3 regions of the Corynebacterium amycolatum genome follow, and region 1 is predicted to be linked to each of the others. Evidence: predicted binding sites of a transcription regulator. Region 1 holds the regulator's gene; each other region holds the start of a gene.

The links. Region 1 encodes LexA, which represses DNA repair genes until DNA is damaged. Its sites were predicted from a motif close to CGAACANNTGTTCG; they were not measured.
Region 2: I6J19_RS06780 (SAV_6107 family HEPN domain-containing protein) is a predicted target of LexA. The motif match lies at 2,128-2,141, and genes of this name have one in related genera.
Region 3: I6J19_RS09590 (HNH endonuclease signature motif containing protein) is a predicted target of LexA. The motif match lies at 3,621-3,634, and genes of this name have one in related genera.

The regions. Positions count from the first base shown of each region.
Region 1 covers NZ_CP069513.1:2,013,296-2,019,790, reverse strand. Annotated here, with positions in the region: gene I6J19_RS08855 (PTS fructose transporter subunit IIABC) at 1-146, opposite strand, end outside; gene I6J19_RS08850 (1-phosphofructokinase family hexose kinase) at 182-1,153, opposite strand; gene I6J19_RS08845 (DeoR/GlpR family DNA-binding transcription regulator) at 1,150-1,929, opposite strand; gene lexA (transcriptional repressor LexA) at 2,023-2,724, opposite strand; gene nrdR (transcriptional regulator NrdR) at 3,590-4,072, shown strand; gene hrpA (ATP-dependent RNA helicase HrpA) at 4,069-6,495, opposite strand, start outside.
Region 2 covers NZ_CP069513.1:1,524,278-1,530,772, reverse strand. Annotated here, with positions in the region: gene mraZ (division/cell wall cluster transcriptional repressor MraZ) at 1-144, opposite strand, end outside; gene I6J19_RS06785 (DUF3040 domain-containing protein) at 854-1,297, opposite strand; gene I6J19_RS06780 (SAV_6107 family HEPN domain-containing protein) at 1,528-2,016, opposite strand; gene I6J19_RS06775 (GNAT family N-acetyltransferase) at 2,202-2,813, shown strand; gene I6J19_RS06770 (LppM family (lipo)protein) at 2,794-3,468, shown strand; gene metF (methylenetetrahydrofolate reductase [NAD(P)H]) at 3,472-4,458, opposite strand; gene I6J19_RS06760 (polyprenyl synthetase family protein) at 4,525-5,637, shown strand; gene crtI (phytoene desaturase family protein) at 5,656-6,495, shown strand, end outside.
Region 3 covers NZ_CP069513.1:2,175,928-2,182,422, forward strand. Annotated here, with positions in the region: gene I6J19_RS09575 (DUF294 nucleotidyltransferase-like domain-containing protein) at 1-126, opposite strand, end outside; gene I6J19_RS09580 (mycothiol transferase) at 188-841, shown strand; gene I6J19_RS09585 (3-isopropylmalate dehydrogenase) at 887-1,903, opposite strand; gene I6J19_RS09590 (HNH endonuclease signature motif containing protein) at 1,979-3,502, opposite strand; gene I6J19_RS09595 (acetyl-CoA hydrolase/transferase family protein) at 3,705-5,219, opposite strand; gene I6J19_RS09600 (GTP-binding protein) at 5,509-6,495, shown strand, end outside.

The DNA of each region.
Region 1 (6,495 bases):
TCGGTGGCGCGGCCGGTCTCTACGGCTTTAGCGATGAGGTAGTTAAGGATCTTCTCCTTTTGTGGACCGACATCTAGGTCAAGGTACACTGTCGACTCATCGGCCAGGTCTGATGCAATAGCGGAAGAATCTGCCGAAGAAGACATGGTTTTCTAATGTTCCTTATCTAGGCATCGAAAAGCTAAGCGTCGAGCTGCCATAACCGGCCAGCCTCGGGGCGAACCTGTTCTGGATAGGGGATGGTCGTACCGGGAAGACTGGTTGCCGCCGCCCCATAAGCCACGGCGGTGGTTAGTGAATCTTGGTGACTATCACCGCGTTCGCGGGACATAACGTAGCCGGCCAAAGCACAGTCTCCAGCACCGACCGTGGACTGAGCGACTATCGAGGGTGAGGTAGCAGCGAAACAACCGCCTGACTTCACTGAAAGTACCGCCCCTGCCTCGCCGAGAGTGGCAAGGACTTCGGAAACACCAAGTTCGTTCAGTGCACGAGCAGCTTGCGCTACGGGAAGATAGTTCCCTTCGGCTGCAGCGGCCTCAAGTTCTTCGCCGTCCTGATCAATGATTTGGCCAAGTTCGTAGGCGTTTGGCTTCATCAAAAAAGGCCGCACCTTCGGAAATGCGCGAACGACCTCAGTCAGTGGGCCGTCGCTAGTGTCCATAGCAACACGAATATTCGGGTTGACCGAATACACCGCTTCGGTGCATTGAACGTAAAAATCCCGGGGGACGCCAGGGGGCAGTGAACCTGCGAAAACTACCCACGTGGCGCGTTTAGCATGGTGGATAAGCTTCTCCAGGACACGTCTACGGTGCGCTTTTGTCAATGTCATGCCAGGGGAATTGAGCTTGGTGGTCGTCCCATCTGGCTCTGCGAGTGTGAGATTAACGCGGGCTTCGTTAGTCGTGTTGATGGCTTCGTGGGGGATGCCAGAGACTTCCAACAGACGTGTGAATTTTCCGGAGTCTGATGCCGGGTAGAGCGCGAGCGTCTTTTCTCCCGCGTAGTGCAACGCCTTGGACACATTAATTCCCTTGCCGCCAGCCATGTCCTCAGCCATTGGTAGGCGGAACACTCCACCTCGCTTGAGCTCCGTATCGAGGCGAGCAAGTCGATCGATTGACGGATTTACAGTCAAGGTCAGGATCATGAAGCAACCACGACCTCGACACCTTGCTCCCTGAGATCGTTCACGAATTGCTCCGGGGCAGAGGAATCTGTAATCACGACGTCGATATCTTCCAATGCCGCAAAACTGACAAGGAAGTCACGGCCGAGTTTCGTCGAGTCCGCCATAACGATGACCTTGCGCGCATTCGTGATCATCGCGCGCTTTACCGCTGCTTCCTGCGGATCAGCAGTAGAAAGACCGTGGTCAATTGTCAAGGCATTAGAACCAATGAAAGCGACATCGGCACGCATAACCGCAAGAGTACGGAGTGCGGTATCGCCAGCAACCGCCTGAGTAATGACGCGGACTTGGCCGCCAAGGAGTTGAAGCTCAATGCGGTTCGATCCTGCGAGTGTGATGGCGTTGGGAAGAGAGTTTGTGACAACCGACCAACGGCGGTTATCAGGGGAGTGGACCATCAGCTCTGCAAGAGCCTCGGTGGTAGTTCCGGCATCGAGAAAAATTCCACCACCAGAGTCAGGTAGAAAATCGGCAGCACAGCGGGCAATAGAGAGCTTCGCGTCTTTCTGCGCGTTCTTTCGAGCGGCAACTGAAAACTCAACAGTCTGAAAAGAACGAGTAGCTACAGCGCCACCGTGTACACGGTGAACTGCGCCCTCTGCATCCAACTGAGCTAGGTCACGGCGAATCGTCTCTGCTGTGACATCGAAAGCTTCCGCAAGATCAGCGACCGTCACGCGCCCTTCGACTGCTGTCAAAGACGCAATCTTCCGGCGGCGTTCCTCTGCGTACATTCCCCGCTCCTTAGCTGTTAAGAATTCTCAGCTTTACTACCTGTTTCCAGTATGCCCGTTTGTGTCTGTTTCGGGCAACGAAAATGTGGGAAATTAGAGACTGCGTAGGACGCTGACAATCTTGCCGAGGATCTTGGCGTGCTCTGCGGGGAGCGGGTCAAATGCGCGATTATGGGGCATTAGCCACTTGCCAGCAGCGTCTTCGTGCCATTCCTTGACTGTTGCTTCATCTTCAAACAGGGCTGCAACAAAGTCGCCCTGTTCGACCACGTCTTGGGAACGGACTACCACCCAGTCTCCGTCGAGAATGCCTGCGTCAACCATGGAATCACCCACGACCTTGAGTAGGTACAGCTGACCAGAGCCCGTAATCTCCATCGGAAGTGCCATATGACTTTCCACATGCTGTTCCGCCAAAATGGGGTTGCCAGCCGCAATCTGTCCAACGATAGGAACGAAGATTGGCTCTGGCATGTCCTCTGGTATCTCGGGAGTTTGGGTGCTGCCAGTGGCCTTTGGCCCAGGCTTTACCGGAGTGAAAGTGCCAGCTGAGGATTTCGAATCCCTTACGTTTACCGCACGGGGTTTGTGTGGGTCGCGGCGGAGAAAGCCCTTCTTTTCCAACTCCTTGAGTTGGTATGCCACCGACGAGGTGGAATTCAAGCCCACGGCATCTCCAATTTCTCGAATGCTCGGTGGGTATCCGCGAAGTACGACGGCATCCGAAATGACATCAAGAATGCGACGCTGCCGATCGGTGAGTGTTTTAGGGTTCGCTTTCTTCTTTTGAGCCATGGAACATCCCTTCTCAAACTCTTTCGAATGAATGATAGCTCAAAACTGTTCGAATCGTCGAGCATCGAACACCGCACGTCCTTGGATTCTTTGGAAAAAGTCTGCGTAATCCGTGCTCGGAGGCCGTGGCGGTTCCGAAAATCGAAAATAAAACCGGATAGCAGTAGACAACGTTCGAACATGGTGTTATAAATCGAACATGACAAGTTACTCGAACAGTCGTTTGATGAAAAGGTCTAGACGGATTCTCTGCATCCGCCCTTGGACATAGTCTCCAGAGCGTCGGGAAACGGTCGTACAACTCTTATTCTCTCCAGGCCGGCAACGGTGGGAGAGTCAACGTTGGAAAGGGAGAAAACATGATGTCTACGGTTTCAACCGCACTAGGTGTTAGCAGCGCATCTGATATTGACTTTTCTCAAGTTTCCGAGCCCTCTGCTCGGACGACACGGAAAGCCCCGTTGGTGTGGGGTGAACGTAGTGCGTCTTGCACGCAGCACATCGTTCGGCCCGGTCAGCGTGCACGTATTGCACAGCGCAATCGCGATGGGGCTTCATCGGCGCGAATGCGGAGGGACAGGTCGCGGCCTAGTCATGTCTCGGTCAACTACGGGCGCCCGTCTCTACCTGTTAGCAGGGCGCAGCAGTCCAATCGTAGTGATGTATCCTCAGGCACTAACCTGACTCGTTTGATGGCGGTATGGGCTCTAGGGCTTGGTGTTTTCTTCGGAGTTTTCGGCAGCGTGGTCTTTGAACAAGGGGAAAGTGAGACAGTCGAAAGCACCTTTACGTCTACGTACGCTTCCTACTCCGCGCAATAATCATTCCGGTTTCCGGCGTTGGGGTTGGACGTAGACTGGAGGCTGTGTATTGCCAGTTTTGTCACCATGATCAGACACGAGTCTTGGACTCACGGTTAATAGATAACGGTATGGGGATTCGTCGCCGGAGAGAATGCCTGAATTGCGGTAAACGTTTTTCTACGATTGAACGCTCGCAGCTGATGGTTGTTAAACGGGATGGAATCCCTGAGGAGTTCAACCGTGAAAAGGTTATCCAGGGTGTTCGACGTGCGTGCCAGGGGCGTGAAGTATCAGAGTCTCAGCTGAAGAAGCTTGCACAAAAAGTGGAGGAGAGCCTCCGCGAGAAAGGCACGCCTCGGGTGGACTCAAATGATATCGGTCTCGCCATCCTTGAACCATTGAAAGAATTGGATGAGGTGGGTTACCTCCGGTTCGCTTCCGTCTACAAGTCATTTTCTTCGGCGGATGACTTCATCCAGGAAATCTCCAGCATGCGCAAAGGAAAGAAACCACAGGCGCATGGCAAGGAAGCGGAGATGCCTTAGCGCAGCTTATCCACACGTTTTTTTATTCGGGTCAGGGAAACACTGTGGGCTGTTCCCAAACGCTGGGCAAAGAGGCTGACGCGTAGCTCTTCGATAAGCCACTGAATATCCCGAACTTCCGCAGAATGCGCTCGCCCCTTGGGCAGCCGCTCGAGTTTCGCAGCTAAATATTCACGAGCCTCAGTAACCTCATCTTCACGGTCCGCATCACGGCCGGGATCGCGGTTCATTTCCTCAAGGCGAATCTCCATCGCTTGTAGATAGCGTGGCAAATGACGCAGGTGCTGCCATCCGTGCTTGGCCACCGCTCCCTTGGGGAACATGAACTCCAGCTGGCGACGCATATCGTCAATAGCATCGCCTTCCCACTTATCCAGCTGATTAGTCACCGAGACATAGGCCGGCATGGCCTGTGCAATGCCGACAACCAACTGGCGTACCTCCGAGGCGACACCGGAGCGAACCTGTTCAAGTAGCTTGTTGAATTCTTCGGGGGATCGTACCGGGCCACCAGCAGCTATCATGCAATCGCGGATTACTGCGACGCGGCAGTCTTCGACGAGTCCATCTGCGCCGCCATGCGGCCACGCATCCACACCAACGCGTTGCTGAAGTGGAAGTCCCTTAGTCATTTGTGCAGCGTTGACGGGGCATTCGCGCAACAACATAGTCAGGTTGGTAGTTGCCAATGTGGCCTCGGCCTGGGCCTTAGTTGGTTTGACTTCGACGGCCACGCCATCCTTAGTGGTCACAAGCGTCGGATACATGGTGACCGATTGACCGTCGACAGTACTTTTGACTGTCTCTGCCACAGTGCCGAGATTGTCCGAAGTCCATTTTTTCACGGCTTCGTGGGCTGCAGACTTTGCACGCTTCGAAACGGCAGTCGAGACAGTTGCCGCGTGCTTAGCGCGCAAGGGGGCGAGATCACGGCTCTGATCGACAATATTGCCGTGTCGGTCGATAACCGCATAGTTAAAGCGCAGGTGCGCTGGCAGCTTGGACGGGTCAAAATCGGCTCCATTGATGCCGGAGCCTCCGAGCCGTCGTAAAGCATCGGCGAAAACATCAACGAAGCGCCCTGAATACGGCGTCATTGTCTCCAGCGCGCGGCGTGCGAAATCCGGCGCGGGGACAACTGACTTACGCAGAGCCTTCGGGAGAGTGCGAATATAGGCTTCTGCGAGCTCGGCGCGCAGACCGGGAACCTGCCAGTCGAAGCCATCTTCACGCAGACCCGCCAGGAGAGGAACCGGGACGCGAAGGGTTACGCCGTCATCAGGAGCTCCCGGTTCGAACTTATAGGACAGCGAGAAATCGACGGAGCCCTGCTGCCACATTTCGGGGAAGGCATTGTCATCGATATCGCCGGCATCCGGATTGAGCAGCTTGTTCGGATCGAAATCGAGGAGATTCGGCTGCTTGGGTTTGGTCTTTTTCCACCAGCGGTCAAAATTGGCTGCAGTGGTAATGGAAGCAGGCAACTTGGAGTCGTAGAACGCGTAAAGAACATCGTCGTCGACGACAATCCCGCGGGACCGCTGCTTTTCCTCGATCTTCGCAGCTTCGGCCAGCTTGTCTTGGTTGTTCTTGAAGAACTCATGATGAGTGTTCCACTCGCCGTCGACAAGTGCGCAGCGGATGAACATAGAGCGTGCGGCATCCGCATCAACACGGTGATAAGGCACCAGTCGGTCAACGACTACGGGCACGCCGTAGAGCGTCGACTTCTGGTAAGCCATAGCCGCACCGCGTTTAGCCGACCAGTGCGGTTCCGAGTACTGATGTTTCAGCAGGTGAGGAGCCACCTTTTCGACCCATTGAGGCTGAATGGTGCCAACGTTTCGAGCGAAAGTTCGAGAAGTCTCGACGATCTCCGCAGCCATCACCCAGCGGGGTGGCTTCTTCGCCAGCGCGGACGAGGGGTGAATGAGGAACTTCGTGTTTCGGGTGCCAGTAAATTCCTTGCCCTCGCCCTCGCGCGTACCAATCATCGATAACAGACCCGGTAACAGCGACTTTGCCACCTCGTCGGGATCGTCGACACCGCTGGTTAAGCTGCGGGCCGAAAGACTCCAGCCCAGCTCAGCCGTTGCCTGGTGGAGCTGACGCACCAAGTCCTGCCACTCGCGAACGCGCAGATAGTGGAGGTACTCGCGTTTGCACATCTTGCGGAACTGGTTACCGCTAAGCTCGCGGCGCTTTTCCTCCAGGTATTCCCAGAGCTTCAGCAGGGAGTTGAAGTCGCTGGTGGTGTCCTTAAAACGGGCATGTAGCTGATCTGCCTGAGCTTGGAACTCCAGCGGACGTTCGCGAACATCCTGCAAAGACAACGCGGCGACAATGACGGTCACAGCCCCAAGAGTGGTGTTTTCGTACCCTTCGACCAGCATGCGGGCAAGGCGCGGGTCGACAGGTATACG
Region 2 (6,495 bases), 490 kb from region 1:
GAACTCCTCTTTCGGATACACCGCCAGAGAATGATCCTGCCCTTTAGTGACCATCAGGCCACCTGCGAGATCCTCGCGGAACTTCGCCGGCAACGTCAGGCGCCCTTTGTCATCAAGCTTCGGAGTATAGGTGCCCAGAAACATGCGTCACTGGCCTCCTATCCCCGTGTCAACCTCAATGTCAACGCACAAACGCTTACCGAATTAAGGGATTTAGGCATTGCCTTCAAGCAGAGCCGGAGGGCCGTGCTTTTCCCGCCGTGCCAAAATCTCGCCAAACTTTAAGCGCAAATCGGATATTCACTTCTGCAATGTTGACCAACCTCAATCAACATCACGCCCCACTTTACCCCACTATCTGCCACTATCAACACAAGAAGGAGAAAAATAGCCGCAATATCAGCGCAACCCCACCGCCGCGACATCTGATTTAACCCACTTGACATGGGCTTTTAAAGAAACTCCTCGACAATTAAAGTGCGAACAAAAAGTGGGGCACCCACCCGCAACCCCACAGATAACGACGCCACACCAACCACATAGTTAACAACAGGAGGCCTGCACCTCAATACACACCACTTACCTACTAAAAACTATCCAGATTCAACCTGGTCGCCGGAGTTAGCCCGCTGAACTGCAACTTTGTATCGCCGGAGCCAAACTTTCAGGAATGCCAGCAACGACTGCAGACAAGAATTCCTCCACCCCAATGGCTAAGTGGGGGAAAGTGGGGGATCGCGGTGGGGCAAAGTGGGTGAGATCTTGTGGAGACGATTCGCGTCTAGAAAAACAAAAAAGTGAGGGCAAGCCACCACAGGCTTGCCCTCACTTTTTATCTTTGAGGCCTGTCCCCCTAACGCCCCTCGAAGCGGCCACGGAAACGTGATTCCAACGTGGAATCACCAGAGGAACCACGACCACCCGAGGCTCCTCGACGACTCTTTGCCGCTCCAGACTTAGACTTTCCAAAGTTCAGCCCCGAAGCAGAACTAGACTTCTCCTGCTTACCGGCGCCGGTCAGAGCCCAAACGCCGGAACCGAACATAAGACCAAAGCCGGCTACCGACAACACAATGAACCAATTGCTCACAGAGAAAAGAGCGACGCCGCCAATCAGCATCAGCAGACCAAGGAGCATGAGCGCAAAAACCTGGATCGAAAACCCACGGCGTGCGCTATTTTCCTCCGGAAAGCTGAACGCATTTCCGGCCATCGTCGAACTAAATTTAGGATCCTCAGCGTAGAGTGCAGACTCGATTTCGTCGAGCATCCGCTGTTCGTGCTCAGATAGTCCCACAATTCCTCCATCGCCTACTTGAGCATTACCCACCGCGATACTGGCGAGCCTCGACCCCTCAACTAACAGTGCCGATACAACAAAGTTAATCACAGGCCACCTGCTGCTAACGCGGCGTCCGTTAGCTTCATTCTTACCCCTTCAACGGGCGACTCACCTCTATTGTTCCATGAATCCCAACAATCCCCCATTTATTTAGGAAAGCAACGCTCTAACACGCTCCCACCGGCTTACGCAGCCGCGGGCAGAACACCCAGCTCGGCCCGGACAGCCCCCAAGAATGCACAACTTAAATCCCACAACTCCTGTGCCCGCTGCGAGTCAATGCGACGCGAAATACCCAACCGGACTTCCTCACGCAGTGCGGTGAACTGCTCGAATTTGGTGACCCAGCTATCAAATTCGGGCTGCTCTTTCCTTAAACGCAACCAGGCACTCTGTGTTGCCGAACGACGACGCTTAACTGCTGAGCCCGAACGAGAGCCCGAGCCAGAACCCCCAGCCGCCGATGCATCGTCGCGATTCAACAGCGCGCCTGCGCAGCGCAGTGCCGCACAGTAGGAAAGCTCCAGCATCTCATCAGAGCCGGCATTCCGAGCATTCGCTAGCAGAGCCTCTGCCCGCCCCAGCAACTCCAGCGATTGCTTTGAGACACCGACCGGGGCGACCGAACCCGACTGCGAAATCGCCCTAAACTCCACCACGTTCGACCTTGCCACCACCCTGCTTCTCCTTTCACACAGCATTCACATGAGCACAGATTTTCCGCTTCCCCTTAGCGGGATTGACTGCAATTTATCCCCAACCCCGGACTACGCCAGGCATAGTTTCGCACACCTGTTCGACCCGATGTTATTGCAGTAATCTCACAACTAAGTTCGTCTAAGTCGCTAATCTGGTCACTGTGAAATACAGCGTGGTTCCGATGACAGCAGGGGACTTCAATCTCCGCCTGCAAGAAGCAGTGGCTCTCTACATCACCGCGATGCAGTACAACCCCGCAATCTTGCCCGGTCGTCTCCATGAATGGCAGAAGCAAACCACTCAACCCGGCTTCATGGCTGCTGCAGCCATAGCTCACCCCGAAGAGCTCTCCCCTGCCCAGGCTCTCCGCGACCCGCGCTGCAGGTTGGTTGGCATCGGCTACTGCCGCACAGGATTGGACACGCACTGGTGGTATCGCCAGGTAAGAGATGGACTGCTCATGGACGGGCGCTCGCTACCGGACGTCGTCAAGCTCTTGGGAAACTACGCCGAACTGTCTGAGATTCACATACACCCCAGCTTTCAGGGACGGGGACTCGGTAAACGGCTGCTCCGCGAGTTGGTCGATTCCCGCCCAGAGACGCGAGTTCTGTTGTCAACGCCGGAATACCCGAATGAGGCCAATAGGGCATGGCAGCTCTACCGCCAATTTGGTTTCAAGGATGTTTTAAGGAACTTTTATTTCACAGGGGACTCCCGTCCCTTTGCAGTTCTAGGAGTAGATCTTCCCCGTGACATCATCACCGAGTGAACCTTCCACACCACGTCGACGGCTTTCGCCTCTGCGCATTACCACAGCAATGGCAGGGATTGCCGCCATCTTGCCGCTCAGCGGCTGCTTTGACGCGCAGGCTGGCATTACCATTTCCGGCGACGACAGGGTCTCGGGCACAATTCACGTAACGCCCACGGAGGAAGTCCGTTCCCAATTTGAGCAGTGGCAAGTGCCGGAAGATCTCTCCGACCGCATCTCACAGGGAGAAATCGACTCCTCCACAGGAAAGATGGAAGTCTCGTTCAACGAGCTGCACTTCATTGAACTCACCGATACGCTCCGACAGCTTTCCGACGATCGCATAGACATCGACCTAGACCGTACCGGTGGCGGCAAGATTTCGATGAACGGTCACATGGATTTGACTCACCTGCCCGGTGCGAAGGTTGATTTCGTCGTCGCGTTCCCGGAGCAGGTTACTGACTCCAATGGCCGCCAGACCGAACCGAACAAGGTGGAGTGGCAGCTCGCCAGTGGCGAGAACCATAATGTATGGGCTTCGTCGCCGGCTGGATCCACCAAGCGGAATCAATTCCTATTGTTTGCCGGTGTGACCACAGCCGCCGGTGTCCTGGCCTCAGTACTAGGTGTCCTGTGGGCGCGAAGAATCCGCGACATGCAGGACTTTTAGCAATTAAAAACCGCCGCGCAGCATATCCTGGCCGGTGCCCCATGCGGGTGCCATGCCGAGGTTGTGCAAAACCTCCTGGGAGGCGCGGGCGAAGTTCATAGTCATAAAGTGCAGCCCCGGCACGCCTTCGGCGATGAGACGCTCTGCCATGTTGGTCGAAAACTCGATACCAATCTTGCGAATCTCATCCTTATTGGCCTGCTCGTCACCATCTGCTGCCTTAATCAGGCGTTCCTCCAAATCGGATGGCAACTGAGCCCCTGAGAGCTCAACCTGCCTGCGCACTGAGCGCAGCGACGTAATCGGCATCAGCCCCGGAATGATGGGCTTGGCACCGTGCACTGGGTCGGCTTCCACCAGGCGGTCTCGAAGGCGCAAGTAGTGCTCAATATCGAAGAACATCTGAGTAATCGAGTATTCGGCTCCCGCGCGCAGCTTGGCAAGCGTGTACTGCGTGTCATGGTCCAAATCTGGCGAGCGGTAGTGTCCTTCCGGGAACGACGCAATGCCGATTTCAAATTTTTCGAACTCCGGCTCGGCCTTAATCAGCTCAATCAGCTCGCTGGCGTAGTGCAGACCGCCCTCGGTCTCCACCCAAGGACCAAGGGGGTCTCCCGGCGGATCACCACGCAGAACGAGCAGATTCGTCAGCCCCGCGCTGAGGTAAGAACGGAGGATTTCTCGCAGCTCGTCGACGGTGTGCTCTACCAATGTCAGGTGCACAAGCGTTGTAAGCGGCTGCTTCGAAACGCGCTGGGCGATTCGCAGGGTGCGGTCGCGGCTAGAACCACCGGCGCCGTAGGTCACCGATGCAAAGGAGGCGCCAAGATCGTGGAAAGCCTCAGCTGCTCGGAGAAGACGTTCCTCGGCGGCGTCGTCACGCGGGGGCATGAACTCGACCGAGAAGGGAATACTGCCCGCGCTCGGCATTGAAAGCGCCTGGCGGATCGTCACTTGGCGGCCTGGCGACAGTGGCATTGTTGAGGACATAGTCACTCATACTAAGCGGTGTCCTATTCTTGAGTCAGCATTACCCGTCATCGACGAGAGGCTCACATGAGCGAAGAACTGGATTTGGCCGCGCTGCAGCCCCACGAAGTACCAACTGCTGTTACCAAAACGCTGGAGAATTACCTTAAAAGCCGTGGTGACGATGTCGCGTCGGTCGATGCGGGGTACACCGAGGCCATAGATTCGCTCCACTCCTTCGTCCTCAATGGGGGCAAGCGCGTGCGTCCAGCCTTCGCCTGGCAGGGATGGTTGGGAGCAGGCGGCCTCGAAGGCCGTTTCTCCCCAGCCGAGGATTCCCAGGCTGTGATGAAGGCGGTGAGTGCCCTGGAACTCATTCAAGCCTGCGCACTCATTCATGACGACATCATCGATGACGCTGATACGCGCCGTGGCGCACCGACTATCCACAAGGTATTCGAGGCCAAGCACGAGGCCAATAGCTGGAATGGAGCCGCCGACCGCTTCGGTATTTCCGCCGCGATTCTCATTGGCGATGTCGCTTTGACCTGGGCTGATGACATGATGCACTCGTCAGGCCTCAGCTCGGAGGCACTAACCCGCGCACTTGTCCCCTGGCGGGCGATGCGCACTGAAGTACTTGGCGGCCAACTGCTCGATATCACGGCCGAAGCCAGCCGGGACAGTCGCGTCGAGACCGCTGAGAAAATCAATCTGTTCAAGACCGCCGCCTACACGATCGAGCGGCCTCTCCACATTGGTGCCGCGATTGCCGGCGCGCCAGCGGAATTGGTTGAGGCCTACCGCAGCTTCGGCCGCGACATCGGTGTGGCATTCCAGCTCCGCGACGATCAGCTGGGCGTTTTCGGCGATCCCGAAGTCACGGGCAAGCCCGCCGGCGATGACCTCCGCGAGGGCAAGCGAACTGTCCTAGTCGGCCAGGCCTTAAGCCTCTACCGAGATTCCGCACCTGAAAAGGCCCGCTTTATCGATGAACGCCTGGGAACAGTCTCGTCTGCTGCAGAAATCGATGAGCTACGCAATCTCATCGCTGAATCCGGCGCTGCCGATGCCGTCGAACGTGAAATTGACCGCCTGACCAGCCGCGCTTTCACCACTATCGAGAATGCCGACCTGCCTGCAACCTCGCGCGAAAACCTCATTGCTATGGGCCTTCGCGCCACCGCTCGTCAGCATTAGGCCAGGTGTTGCGTAGTCATGCCCGCTGCTTCCCCCACTCGTGCCCCCAGTAATTCCCCGCGCCTGCGACGTGCGGTCACTCGTCCTCATAAGGGCACCAAACCACGACTGACGATTATCGGCGCAGGTCTGTCTGGACTTACCGCCGCGCTCTACGCCATCGCCGATGGCTACGATGTCACCGTTGTCGAGCGGGAAAGTTTCGTCGGCGGACGCTGCGCCAGTGAACCCGTCACCGTCGACATCGACGAGCAATCGCTCACCGCAGTCTTCGACACTGGCGCAACTGTATGGACCATGCCCTCGCTTGTCGACGATGCCCTCGCCGCCGTCGGCCTCTACGCGCGCGATATCGACCCGGGTTTTTCGGCCTCCCCAATCACGCCCACCTACCGTGCGGAATTTGCCACCCGCGGCGGGCTCGACGTGTTTTCCAACGAAGACATGATGGCCGATGAGCTCGCCCGCTTCGGCGCCTCTGACTCCACCGTCACCGGCTACCGCAAACTCCGCACGTGGCTGCAAAGTCTCTTCAATGCCTGCTTCGACAACTTCATGTCCCGCAGCTTTGACCGCGTTACGGACCTATTCACCGGGCCCGGCGCGCTTCGCGACCTCACTACGCTCCTCCGACTCGGTGCCTTCGGCGCCCTCGAACCTAAGATTCGTGCCTTCCTCGGAGATAATGATCTCGCTCGCGTTTTCAGCTTCCAGGCGCTTTACGCAGGTGTACCTCCTGCTAAGGCCCGTGCGGTCTACGGCTGCATTTCCCACATGGATACCTCGATGGGGGTTTACTATCCACACTCCCCCGCATTCGGGTCGGGTATAGGCGCCGTCAGCGAACTGCTCGCCGAG
Region 3 (6,495 bases), 160 kb from region 1:
CGTGCCACGACGGGCATAGCGCATGGTCAAAAGCGGTGGGATAGTTGCGCGCTCTTCATCGGTAAGGTCCGAAAACGGGCGAGTTTGGCTGAGGAAGTCTGCGATTTCCGCAAGCTCGACGGTCATGGGGTCAATTATCCCCTATTTTTGGCCCCAATAGGAGTGATTTGCGGGAATACTCGACCTTATGACCGATTCCACACACAGCGCTTCCACAAATCCCGAATGGCCGCTCGATGCCCACATCCTCGGCAGGATGGACAAGCTCGCGGCACTCGTCGCCACGCTTGACGACGATACCTTCAACGCACCCCTCCCCATCCCAGCCATAAACTCCCTGGCCGTGCTGCTGCGTCATGTGACCGGATCAGCGAGGTACTGGCTCGAGCGCGTCTGCCTTGGGCGCGATTATGTCCGCAATCGCGATGGGGAGTTTTCTGCTCATTGCAGTGTTTCGGAAGGGCTGGAGATTTACCACCGTGATCGCGCGGCTATTGAATCCGCGCTGGTGGAGCTGCAAGGCGTTGACCGCGCTGGTGCTCCTGCTGCGATTCCTACCGATAAAGACCGTTGGTGGTGCGGCAGCATCGAAGGAGTGATTGTGCATGTCTTCCACGAGGCGGCTCAGCACCTGGGACATGCGGAGATTACGAGGGATGCACTGGTGGCAGGGCTGGGAGGGAATGGCCCCGATGGCGGCGCAGAAAGCCCTTCCCCACACACCCTCGACACCATCATCAATGTGCTTGCCCAGGTCGGACATGCGTCGGACTTCATCGAGCACACCGCCGACGGTAAGACTCACATCACTACCGTCGATGGCAAAACTGTGATTGTCTAACCCTTCCCCTGTTTTACTGCACTACTGTTTGCACTACCGCATGCGCTACTTCAAAGCAGCAGCAATGCGGTCGCCAACTTCACTGGTCTTGATTGGGCCACTACCGCGGGTAGCCATGTCAGCTTCCACAGCAGCTTCGATGCGCTGAGCGTCTTCCTCACGACCCAGATGGCGAAGCATCATGGCACCCGACAGAATGGCTGCCGTCGGGTCAGCGATCCCCTTGCCAGCAATGTCGGGCGCGGAGCCGTGAACGGGCTCAAACATGGACGGGTTGGTATTGGAGGCGTCAATGTTGCCGGACGCTGCCAGGCCAATACCGCCCGAAACTGCACCAGCTTCATCAGTAATGATGTCGCCGAAGAGATTGTCGGTGACGATGACGTCGAAACGCGAAGGATTAGTGACGAGGTAAATCGTCGCAGCGTCGATGTGCGAGTAATCGACATCTACCTCAGGGTATTCCTTAGCGACCTCGTCGACCGTACGCTGCCACATACCGCCGCCGTGCACCAGCACATTGGTCTTGTGGACGAGAGTCAGCTTCTTGCGGCGGGTCATAGCCAGCTCGAAGGCGTAGCGAACAACGCGCTCAGCACCGAAGCGGGTATTGACGGAGGTCTCGTTGGCAACCTCGTGTGGCGTGCCGACGCGAATCGCACCGCCGTTACCGGTGTAGGCACCTTCGGTTCCCTCGCGGACGACCACGAAATCAATTTCGCCCGGATTCTTCAGCGGTGACTCGACACCCGGGAAGAGCTTGGAAGGACGCAGGTTGACGTGGTGATCCAGCGCGAAGCGCATCTTCAGCAGCAGGCCGCGTTCGAGAACGCCCGGAGGAACGTTCGCCGGGTCACCGATGGCACCGAGCAGAATAGCGTCGTGCTCGCGCAGGGAGTCAAGGTCGGCGTCGGTGAGCAGTTCGCCATTGCGCAAGTAGCGACGCGAACCGAGGTCATACTCGGTGGTGTCGAACTCGCCGATAGCAGCCCCCAGCACCTTCAGTGCCTCTGCCGTAACTTCCGTGCCGATGCCATCACCCGGGATGACGGCGATCTTCAGCTTTCCTACCTCAGTCATTTTTTGAGATACCCTTCTCACTATATGGACACAAATGAGTGTAGCAGAACCTAGCACTCACTCCCCATCGCTGTCTCCGCGGTTTTTACCATCTCCTTCGCTTTCACAATCCACCCCGTCTACTGCCCTCTCCTTTTCCAAATCCCTCCGCACCTTATCCACTAGACTGCGGAGGCTGTCATGCAGTTTGCGACGTTTCTCATTGTGCTCGGCCAGCGCAGCGGTTTTCTTTTCAGTCTGCGAGGCAAAGGTGTAACGACCATGCCCAGTGTGCTCTTTGTCCGAGTGCGCAAACGGCCCCTCATCACAAGAGAGGAACGTCCAGGCTTCAGTCCCATCATCACCTCGAACAACTCGCCATATACCAGCAGTTTTAAGGTTGTGGTGCCGTCGACAAAGACAATGGAGATTATCCGTGTGCGTAGCCCCTTCCATTTGCCGCTCACCACCGGAAAGACTGTGATCAAATTCCACAATATGGTCGATATCGCACTTTTCCGCAGGGATATCGCATCCAGGAAAACTACACACACCGTCACGGGCACGCACGAATGCACGCTGCGACTCGGAGGGTCGATAGCCCTCAACGGCACTATCCCCCAGCACCCGCAATGTCGATACCCGTTTCAGCCAAGACTCGGCCACCAGCGTAGAAAGCCAACCAGCACCAGCGAGCCACACTGGAGTGTTTTCCGGTTCGCCATCCTCCCCGAGAGAGAGCACTCGGAAGAGCTCCAGATTCACCTCCACCTCACAAGTACCGCGTAGCGCATGCATGAAAGCTGCCGCGCGACTCACCTTCATCTGCTTAGCCACTGCGTCGATAATTGCAAGGGCTTCCACCGCATGATGTCGCTCGAGCACAGTAGTCAGCGTTGTCACTCCAGCGTCACCATGTTCATCAACCGCGATAAACTCCTTAGCCGTCATGCGATCGCCAAAGTAATCGAGAGCCGCAGCTTGAACCTCCTGCACCTCAGGCGACTCCGCGGGATCCTCCGCAGATTCCCCATCCTTCTCGACTTGATATGCCGCCGCATCAATTGCAGCATCTACGGTCGCTTCCACATTCCGGGCCAGGACCCTATCAGTGTGCAACCCAGCGACATCCACATCGCGTGGCCGGACTTCCGGAGCACACTCACCAATCACTCGCTGCACCCGCGTTGCCATCGCCCGCACTCCACGGAGCGCTTCCCCGTCTCGCCTTGGCTTAACGACATCCACGAGACCCGACTCAACTGCGTCAACTTTTTCATCGACTACAGGGCGTGTGTGTTTTCCGAGCATTGTCAAATGCTTCATTGACAAGTGCCCGCGCTCCCGACACATTTCCGCCAATTGCGGCATGCGCCCAAGCATGTAGCCAATTTCCATATATTTATTCACTTCGGTGCGCGAGATGCCCAGCACCACCGACCAATAAGCCAGATGAGCTTCAACATCGCCATCATCTGGTGGTGCGACCCGCTGAGCGATAACCACTTGCAAGCGATTAATCTCCCGCATCACTTCAGCGAGCGGATGAGCCCTCACCTCATGACTGAAGCGAAATTCCCCACACGATTCCAACTCCGACATTGCACTGCCCCCTCCCTAACGAGGTCCCCTAACGAACAGTTCTTTATCAATTCGCCCACACCATATCCCTCACCCCGGATTCAAACCGCCACCCAAGCCCAAGAATCACCGCCAAATTCGAACACTCTTTCGAGACGATACTAAAAGCAAATCCCGCCCTACGACGCAAACTTCGTCGTAAAGCGGGAAACGCGCTAGAACCTTAATCGACCGGCTTCATCGAGCCGTTCTCAAGGAAGCGACGGTGGAAGTCGTAAGAAGTACCCAGGTCATGCGGAGTGTGCAGGTACGGAGTGGCCTTCTCGGCACGCTCAACGTACTCGAGCAGCGCCTCCTTGTACATCGGGTGAGCACACTTCTCGATAATAAGGCGGGAGCGCTGACGTGGGGCCAGACCACGGAGGTCAGCCAGACCCTGCTCAGTGATGATAACCATCACATCGTGTTCAGTGTGGTCAACATGGGAGACCATGGGCACGATAGCAGAAATATTGCCATTCTTAGCCAACGACGGAGACACGAACGACGAAATGTAGGCGTTGCGGGTGAAGTCGCCGGAGCCACCAATACCGTTCATCAAGCGCGAGCCAGCCACGTGAGTGGAGTTGACATTACCGTAGATGTCGGCCTCAATCATGCCGTTAGTGGCAATCAGACCCATACGGCGAGTCAGCCCCGGGTTATTAGAGAGATCCTGCGGACGCAGCACAATCTTGTCACGGTAGTCAGCAGCATTCTCATTCATTCGAGCTGCATATTCCGGAGACAGCGAGAAAGCAGTGCCGGAAGCCATGGTCAGCTTGCCAGCATCCATCAGGTTAATCATTCCATCCTGAATAACCTCAGTAAAGGAGGTCAGGTTCTCATACTTGGAGTCAAGCAGCCCCGCAAGCACAGCGTTTGGAATGTTGCCGACACCCGACTGCATCGGCAGCAGGTTCTCCGGCAGACGTCCGGCCTTGACCTCACAATCGAGGAAGTCGAGCAGGTAACCCGCAATGGCCTTAGAGTCATCATCCAGCGGCTTGAACGGCGAGTTACGATCCTCGGCGTTAGTCTCAACGACAGCAACAACCTTGTCGACATCAATCGGAACATACGGGGTGCCAATACGGTCACCCGGAGTCAGAATCGGAATCTCCTTGCGGTTCGGAGGCAGGCCGACACTGTAGATATCATGCATGCCCTCGAGGTCCTCAGATTGCCAGGAGTTGACCTCAATGATGATCTTCTCGGCGGCATTCAAATATGAAACACTATTACCAACCGAAGAGGAAAGAATCAGGGAGCCATCGGCCTTAATGCGAACGGCTTCAACGACGGCAACATTGACCGGACCAAAGAAGCCCTGCTCCGTCATCGGACCAGAGTGCGAAAGGTGAATATCACTGTAGTACGCGTCGCCCGCATTAATGAGGCTACGCATTGTCGGATCAGACTGGTATGGCATGCGCCACTCGACACCATTGGCCCTTGCCAACACACCATCGAGTTCCGGAGCGGTAGAAGCACCGGTCAAGACCTTAATCTTGAACTCGTCACCCCGTTCGTGAGCGGCCTCCATGCGCTCAGCGAGAGCCGGCGGAACAACCTTCGGATAACCGGCGCCGGTAAATCCGGCAAAGCCCACCATATCTCCGTGATTGATGAACTGTGCCGCCTCCTGCGCGGTCATCACCTTGGATTTGAGGCCAGCATGGGCAATACGATCTGACATGAACTCACCTTTCTGCATCCCCCAACGCGACTATCGGGGGTAGCACTTCGAACACCGAAGCACACCCCCAACCCTATCAACGAAGCGGTTAGCACCCTTCATTCAGAAGCCCGAAAGCGCCCCCGTTTTAGGCACGCTCCATGCGCCACTAAAACCGACTACAACACCGTTTTATGCCCTACGTCACAACTGGCCAATAATCAGCCATACGACACATTTACAACCTTCCCCGCACCTTAATTTACGCACACGTTATTGATAATCATTTTCAGTACGCTAGTCTTGTTGGGTGACTTCTACCGAATTTTCTGATATCACCACCCCGACCACTCCCGTCACCGTCCTGTCCGGATTCCTGGGCGCCGGCAAGACCACGCTCCTGAACAACCTCCTGGCAAACTCACAGGGGCGCAAAATCGCGGTTATCGTCAACGACTTCTCGGAAGTCAACGTCGACGCCGCCCTGATCGAGCAGGGCACATATCTCGAGCGCGGCGAAGACCGTTTCATCGAAATGTCCAACGGCTGCATCTGCTGCACACTGCGAGATGACCTCGTTGAAAACGTCGGCAAGCTCGCGCGCAGCGGCAAATTCGAGCACATCGTCATCGAATCCACCGGCATCTCCGAACCCATGCCAGTCGCCGCTACCTTCGAGTGGGAATTCGACGACGGCCGTCGCCTCGCCGACATCGCCCCCATCGACACGATGGTCACGCTCGTCGACGCCTCCACATTCCTCGACAGCCTCCGCCAGGGGCGTGCACTGCCTGACGACGAACGCACGGTCGCCGACCTCCTTGTCGACCAGGTGGAATTCGCCGATCTCATCCTCATCACCAAATCCGATCTCGCAGGCGAAAAGCTCACCGGCGGTACCGAGGAAACCATCCGCGCAATGAACCCTCGTGCACGCATCGTCCGCGTGACTAACGGAGAAATCGCCACCTCCGCCATTCTCGACGCATCGCTTTACGACGAAGGCACGGCGGCCACTTTCCACGGATATGCAGAAGAACTTGCGAATCCCCACACGCCGGAGACCGAAGAATACGGTATTTCTTCGGTTGTTTTCCGAGGCAACCGCCCCTTCGACCGCGAACGACTAATCAAGGCCCTCCGCGGCACAAAGGGCCTCGTACGATCCAAGGGGCACTGCTGGATTTCCGACCGCCTCGAAGTCGCCCACGTGTGGAGTCAGGCGGGACCGAACCTGAAGATCACCCCTGCTGTCATGTGGGCACAAACCGATGTCCCACCATCCAATGAGGTCGTA